Nocardioides panacis: one gene and its partner. The protein of the gene in region 1 interacts with the protein of each later gene in a pairwise test. Links are inferred from orthologs where the notes say so. Each region holds a gene or a part of one and is shown in the gene's direction. Other genes may lie near its edges. The genes, in order: KRR39_RS12285 and KRR39_RS03905.

What was found.
Region 2: the proteins of KRR39_RS12285 (region 1) and KRR39_RS03905 interact in binary tests that used the Escherichia coli proteins (3 or more experiments, as listed by UniProt). The link is inferred for Nocardioides panacis from one-to-one orthologs.

What each region holds. Positions count from the first base shown.
Region 1 is NZ_CP077062.1:2,537,200-2,540,236, forward strand. What follows is about bases 281-3,004. They hold KRR39_RS12285 (sulfurtransferase TusA family protein), read left to right. Parts: upstream 281-1,387; coding sequence 1,388-1,621; downstream 1,622-3,004. Other genes in these bases: KRR39_RS12280 (cysteine desulfurase family protein), read left to right, coding at 281-1,375; KRR39_RS12290 (CDP-glycerol glycerophosphotransferase family protein), read left to right, coding at 1,618-2,727; KRR39_RS12295 (carbohydrate kinase family protein), read right to left, coding at 2,708-3,004. Outside these bases: ctaC (aa3-type cytochrome oxidase subunit II), read right to left, coding at 1-104; more of KRR39_RS12280, read left to right, coding at 278-280; more of KRR39_RS12295, read right to left, coding at 3,005-3,037. UniProt on the Escherichia coli protein: Sulfur carrier protein involved in sulfur trafficking in the cell. Part of a sulfur-relay system required for 2-thiolation during synthesis of 2-thiouridine of the modified wobble base 5-methylaminomethyl-2-thiouridine (mnm(5)s(2)U) in tRNA.
Region 2 is NZ_CP077062.1:778,306-781,453, forward strand. Bases 20-2,854 are described here. They hold KRR39_RS03905 (cysteine desulfurase family protein), read left to right. Parts: upstream 20-745; coding sequence 746-1,963; downstream 1,964-2,854. Other genes in these bases: KRR39_RS03900 (hypothetical protein), read left to right, coding at 391-705; mnmA (tRNA 2-thiouridine(34) synthase MnmA), read left to right, coding at 1,966-2,854. Outside these bases: more of mnmA, read left to right, coding at 2,855-3,075; KRR39_RS03915 (methionine synthase), read left to right, coding at 3,072-3,148. UniProt on the Escherichia coli protein: Master enzyme that delivers sulfur to a number of partners involved in Fe-S cluster assembly, tRNA modification or cofactor biosynthesis. Catalyzes the removal of elemental sulfur from cysteine to produce alanine.

The sequences.
Region 1 (3,037 bases):
GAGTCCGTCTCCGCGGCGGAGCACGACCCGAGCAGCAGCATGCCCGCCGAGCCCAGAGCGATCAGGCCGGCGCTGCGCACGCGCGGGGGGAGTTGCAGACTCAAGATCAGAGCCTCTCTGTCCAAGAAGCGGGTCAGGGGGAACGTTACTACTGACGCGACAGCGTTCTGCGGGTAGGTGGGGCGGTAGTTTCACGGTGTGACAAATGCGACGGGCTCCCCCGGCTCGCCCGGCCCCGCGGCAGGGGGGGCCCGCGACCTCCACGTATCTCGACACGGTGTCCACCGAGGCGCTGCACCCGGCTGCCCGGGAGACCCTGCTGAGCGCCCTGGACCGGGGCTGGGCGGACCCGCTGCGGCTGCACGGCGCCGGCCGCGAGGCCCGGCTGCTGCTCGACAACGCCCGCGAGGTCGTGGCCGCCCTGCTGGGTTCCCGGCCGGACGAGGTCAGCTTCACCTCCTCGGGCACGGCGGCCGTGCACCTCGGCGTGCTGGGCCTGCTGCTGGGCCGCCGGCGGGTCTCCCCCCGTCTGGTGCACACCGCTGTGGAGCACTCCGCCGTGCTGTCGGCGGGCGCGTGGTGGGCCCGGCACTTCTCCGGTACGGCGGACGGGGTGCCCGTGGACGCGCAGGGGCACGTGCGGCTCGACGCCCTGGACGACGCCCTCGCGCAGGGGGCCGGCGTGGCCGCCGTACAGGTGGCGAACCCGGAGGTCGGCACGCTGCAGCCCTGGCCGGAGGTCGCCCGGACGGCCGCACGGCACGACGTGCCGGTGTTCGCCGACGCCTGCGCGGCCGCCGGGCGGGTCGACCTGCCCGACGGGTGGGCCGCGGCCGCCGCGTCGGCCCACAAGTGGGGCGGCCCGGCGGGCGTCGGCGTGCTGCTGGTGCGCAAGGGCGCGAGGTGGCGGGCGCCGTTCCCCACCGACGACCGCACCGACGCCCGGGTGGCCGGCTTCGAGAACGTCCCGGCCGCGCTGGCCGCGGCCGCCGCGCTGCAGGCCGTCGTCGCCGAGCGCACCGTGGTGGCCGCCCGCCAGCACGCGCTCGTCGACCGGCTCCGGGCCGCCCTGCACGCGGTGCAGGACGTGGACGTCGTCGGCGACCCGGCGGCCCGGCTGCCGCACGTGCTGACCTTCTCCTGCCTGTACGTCGACGGGGAGTCCCTGGTCACCGAGCTGGACCGGCGCGGGTTCGCGGTCGCGTCGGGGTCGGCGTGCACCGCGAGCAGCCTCGAGCCGTCGCACGTGCTGGCCGCCATGGGCGCACTCACCCACGGCAACGTGCGGGTCTCGCTGACCCGCGACACGACCGAGGCGGACGTCGACCGGCTGGTGGCCACCCTGCCTGATGTCCTCGCGCAGCTGCGGCCCTGAGAGGATCCGCCCATGGACGCCGACGTGGAGCTCGACTGCCGGGGCATGCTGTGCCCGCTGCCGATCATCCGGCTGGCCAACAACCTGGGTGACATCGCCGTCGGCGCGACGATGGCGGTGGTGGCCGAGGACCCGGCCGCCCGCCCGGACGTCGCGGCCTGGTGCCGGATGCGCGGCCAGGAGTACCTCGGCGAGGACCTCGCCGAGGACGGGGTCCCCCGCTTCGTGGTCCGGCGGCTGCGGTGACCCACGTCGTCTACAACTCCTTCAACGGACGGTTCTCCGACAACCCCCGGGCGATCTTCGAGCGGCTCCGCGACCGGCCCGGGTTCGAGCACACCTGGCTGATGGACCCCGCGCACGCCGCCGCGTTCCCCGCGGGCGTGCGGACCGTGCGGATCGACGGACCCGGGGCGCGGCACGCCCTGGAGGACGCCGACCTGGTCGTCGCCGGCACGCACACCGAGGTCGACTGGACCAAGTCACCCGGGACGACGTACCTGCAGACCTGGCACGGCACGCCGCTCAAGCGGATCCACTACGACGTGCTGCTGGTGCCCCCGGGGCGGCTGGACTACCTGGACCTGGACGTCGCCCGCTGGGACGTGCTGCTCTCGCCGAACCCGGCGAGCACCCCGCGGCTGCGCAAGGCGTTCGGCTTCGACGGCCCGGTCTGGGAGACCGGTTACCCCCGCAACGACCTGCTGCTCGCCCCGGAGGCCGCCGTCACCCGGGACGCGGTGCGCCGCGGGCTGGGCCTCGACGACGACGAGACCGCGGTGCTGTACGCCCCGACCTGGCGCGACGACGAGAAGTTCGACGAGAGCGTGCCCGTGGTGCCGATGCACCTCCAGCTGGGGGCGCTGGCCCGGAGGCTCGACGAGGCCGGCGGCCGGCACCGGGTGCTGGCGCGGCTGCACAACCTGATGACCGACCGCTCCCGCGCCGAGGAGGCGCCGGGTGTGGTCGACGTGTCGTTCTACCGGGACGTCAGCGAGCTCTACCTCGCGGCCGACGTGCTGGTCACCGACTACTCCTCGGTGATGTTCGACTTCGCCCTCACCGGCCGGCCGATCGTCTACTACGCCTACGACCTCGACCGGTTCCGCGACGAGATCCGCGGGTTCTACTTCGACCTGCTCCCCCAGGCCCCCGGCCCGGTGGCCCGCACCGAGGACGAGCTGGTCGAGGCGCTCACGCACCTGGACCCCGCCGCGTTCGCCGGGCGCTACGCGACCTTCCGCGCGACGTACGGCGGCCTGGAGGACGGGCACGCCACCGACCGGGTCCTGGAACGGCTCGGCCTGGCCGGGCCGCTCGAGGACGCGGCGGTCAGGGGCGCGGGGTCCTGACGTGCGCGGCGATCTCGGCGGCGGCCTCGTCGCCGTAGGCGTCCGCGAACCGCTGCACGAACTGCTGCTGGTGCAGGGTGTACTCCTGGGTGCCGACCTTCTCGACCACGTAGACGGCCAGCAGGCAGCCGAGCTGGGCGGCCCGCTCGAGCGAGAGGTCCCACTCCAGGGCGGCCAGGAAGCCGGCACGGAACGCGTCGCCGACGCCGGTGGGCTCGACCTTCTCGATCTCCGGCACCGCGGCGACCAGGATCGGCTCCTCGCCCTGGCGCTCGACCCGGACGCCAGCGGCGCCGAGGGTGACCACCTG
Region 2 (3,148 bases), 1.8 Mb from region 1 along the record:
GACGTGTCCGGCTGGCGGATGGACCACGGCGTGATCCGGCACGCGGCCCGCGCCACCTCCGAGCGGACGCTGATCGTCGGGGACCTCAACGCGACGATGGACCACGTGCCGATGCGGGCGCTGGTCGGCAGCGGCTTCGAGGACGCCGCCACCCAGGCCGACTCGCGCTGGCAGCCGACCTGGCCGGCCGCCGGCGAGGTGTCCCGGCTCGGCTTCCCGGTCCCGTCGATGGTGCCGATCGACCACGTGCTGGTCAGCTCCGGTCTGCGCGCACTGCGCACGGACACCGTCACCGTCGAGGGCACCGACCACCGCGCGCTGCTCGCGGTCGTCGGGCTGTGACCCGCGAGGAGGCGGGCCTGGCGCCCGGACGCCGAGGACGTTCCACCTGTGGAGCAACGCCGGCTCGCTGCGGGTGATCGACGACCGGACCCGACCCCGCTCGAGCCGCTCAGCCAGATCTGGATGCGCGAGGACGCGCGCTCGCCGTGGCGGGACGAGGTGACCTGGGTCGCCGACGACGGGGTCCGCTACCAGCGGCCCGAGGTGTCGCTGCTGTTCAAGACCAAGCAGCACCGTGTCAAGGACCGCATCGACCTCGACGGCGTCTGGCCGCTGCTCGACGACGAGCGCCGGGCCTGGCTGCGCGAGTCGCTGCGCCGGCTGCACCCGGAACACCCCTGGCAGGCCCGGCTCGACGCCTGAGGTGAGGGGTGCCCCGGCACGCCGTACGCTGGTGAGTGCAATGACCGAAGACACCGTCTACCTCGACCACGCCGCCTCGACGCCGATGTACCCCGAGGCCGTCGCGGCGATGACCGAGCAGCTCACCCGGATCGGCAACCCCTCCTCGCTGCACGCGTCGGGACGGGCCGCGCGCCGGGTGGTCGAGGAGTCCCGCGAGACCATCGCGCGGGCGCTGGGCTGCCGGCCGGGCGAGGTGGTGTTCACCTCCGGCGGCACCGAGTCGGACAACCTGGCGCTCAAGGGCCTGTTCTGGGCCCGCCGGGCGCAGGACCCCCGCCGCACCCGGATCCTGACCTCCTCCGTCGAGCACCATGCGGTCCTCGACCCCCTGCACTGGCTCGCCGAGCACGAGGGGGCCGACGTCGAGCTGCTGCCGGTCGACGCGCTCGGCCGCCTCGACGTCGCCGCGCTGCGCGACTCGCTCGAGCGCGACCCCGGCGGGGTGGCGCTGGTCTCGCTGATGTGGGCCAACAACGAGGTCGGCACGGTCCAGCCCGTCGGCGAGGCCGTCGCGCTCGCGCACGCCCACGGGGTGCCGGTGCACACCGACGCCGTGCAGGCCGTGGGCCAGGTGCCGGTGGACTTCGCGGCCTCCGGCGTGGACGCGCTGACGCTCACCGCCCACAAGGTCGGCGGCCCGTACGGCGTCGGCGCGCTCGTCGTGCGCCGGGACCTGGACGTGACCCCGCAGCTGCACGGCGGGGGACAGGAGCGCGACATCCGCTCCGGCACGATCGACACCCCGGCCATCGCCGGGTTCGCCCGCGCCGTCGAGCTGGCCGTCGCCCGGCAGGCCGAGCACGCCGTGCGGGTCCGCGCGCTGCGCGACGAGCTGGTCGCCCGGCTGCAGGAGCAGGTGCCGGACGCCCAGCTCAACGGCGACCCCGACACCGACCTCGACCACCGGCTGCCCGGCAACGCGCACCTGACGTTCCCCGGCTGCGAGGGCGACTCGCTGCTGATGCTGCTCGACGCGCGCGGCATCGCCTGCTCGACGGGCTCGGCCTGCTCGGCCGGGGTGCCCCAGCCGTCCCACGTCCTGCTCGCGATGGGCCGCGACGCGGAGCAGGCCCGCAGCTCGCTGCGCTTCTCGCTGGGCCACACCAGCACCGAGGCCGACGTCGAGGCGTTGGTCGGCGCGATCGCGCCGGTCGTGGAGCGGGCCCGTGCCGCGGGTGTCGCGGCCGGCTTCGGGACCTCGAAGAAGGCCGGCTGACCGTGCGCGTTCTCGCTGCGATGAGCGGCGGAGTGGACTCCGCCGTGGCCGCCGCCCGGGCCGTCGACGCGGGCCACGACGTCACCGGGATCCACCTCGCGCTGTCCCGCAACCCGCAGTCCTACCGGACCGGGGCGCGGGGCTGCTGCACGATCGAGGACTCCAACGACGCGCGGAGGGCCGCCGACGCGATCGGGATCCCGTTCTACGTCTGGGACCTGAGCGACCGGTTCCACGAAGACGTCGTCGAGGACTTCCTGGCGGAGTACTCCTCGGGTCGCACCCCGAACCCCTGCCTGCGCTGCAACGAGAAGATCAAGTTCGCCGCGGTGCTCGACCGGGCGCTCGCACTCGGCTTCGACGCCGTCGCGACCGGTCACTACGCCCAGTTGGTCACCGGGGACGACGGGCTGATCGCGATGCACCGGGCCGTGGACCCGGGCAAGGACCAGTCCTACGTGCTCGGCGTGCTCACCCAGGAGCAGCTCGCACACTCGCTGTTCCCGCTGGGCGACTCCCCGAAGGCCGAGGTGCGGGCCGAGGCGGAGCGCCGCGGCCTGCAGGTCGCCCAGAAGCCGGACAGCCACGACATCTGCTTCATCTCCGACGGCGACACCGCCGGCTGGCTGCGCGAGAAGCTCGGCCCGGACACGCTGACGTCGGGGGAGCTCGTCGACCACGCCAGCGGCGAGGTGCTCGGCAGCCACGACGGCGCGTTCGGGTTCACCATCGGGCAGCGCAAGGGCCTGCGGATCGGCCGGCCCGCCGACGACGGCCGCCCGCGCTACGTCCTGGACATCGAGCCGGTCTCCGGCACGGTGACCGTCGGCCCCCGTGAGGAGCTCACCGTCGACCACATCGAGGGCATCCGGCCGCGCTGGTGCGGCCAAGTCCCCGCCGCGCCGCTGCACGGCACCGTCCAGCTCCGCGCGCACGGCGACGAGCACCGCGCCGTCGTCACCGTCTCGCCCGGCGGCGACGAGGTCGTCGTCGAGCTGCTCGACCCGGCCCAGGGCATCGCCCCCGGCCAGGCCGCCGTCGTCTACGACGGCACCCGCGTCGTGGGCTCCTGCACGATCTCCTCCGCCTCCCGGACGCGGGTCGGCGCGTGACCCGCGCCACCGGCGTCGGGTCGATGCCCGGCACCGACGCGACGGACTACGACCTGGCGGTCAAGGTGGTGCT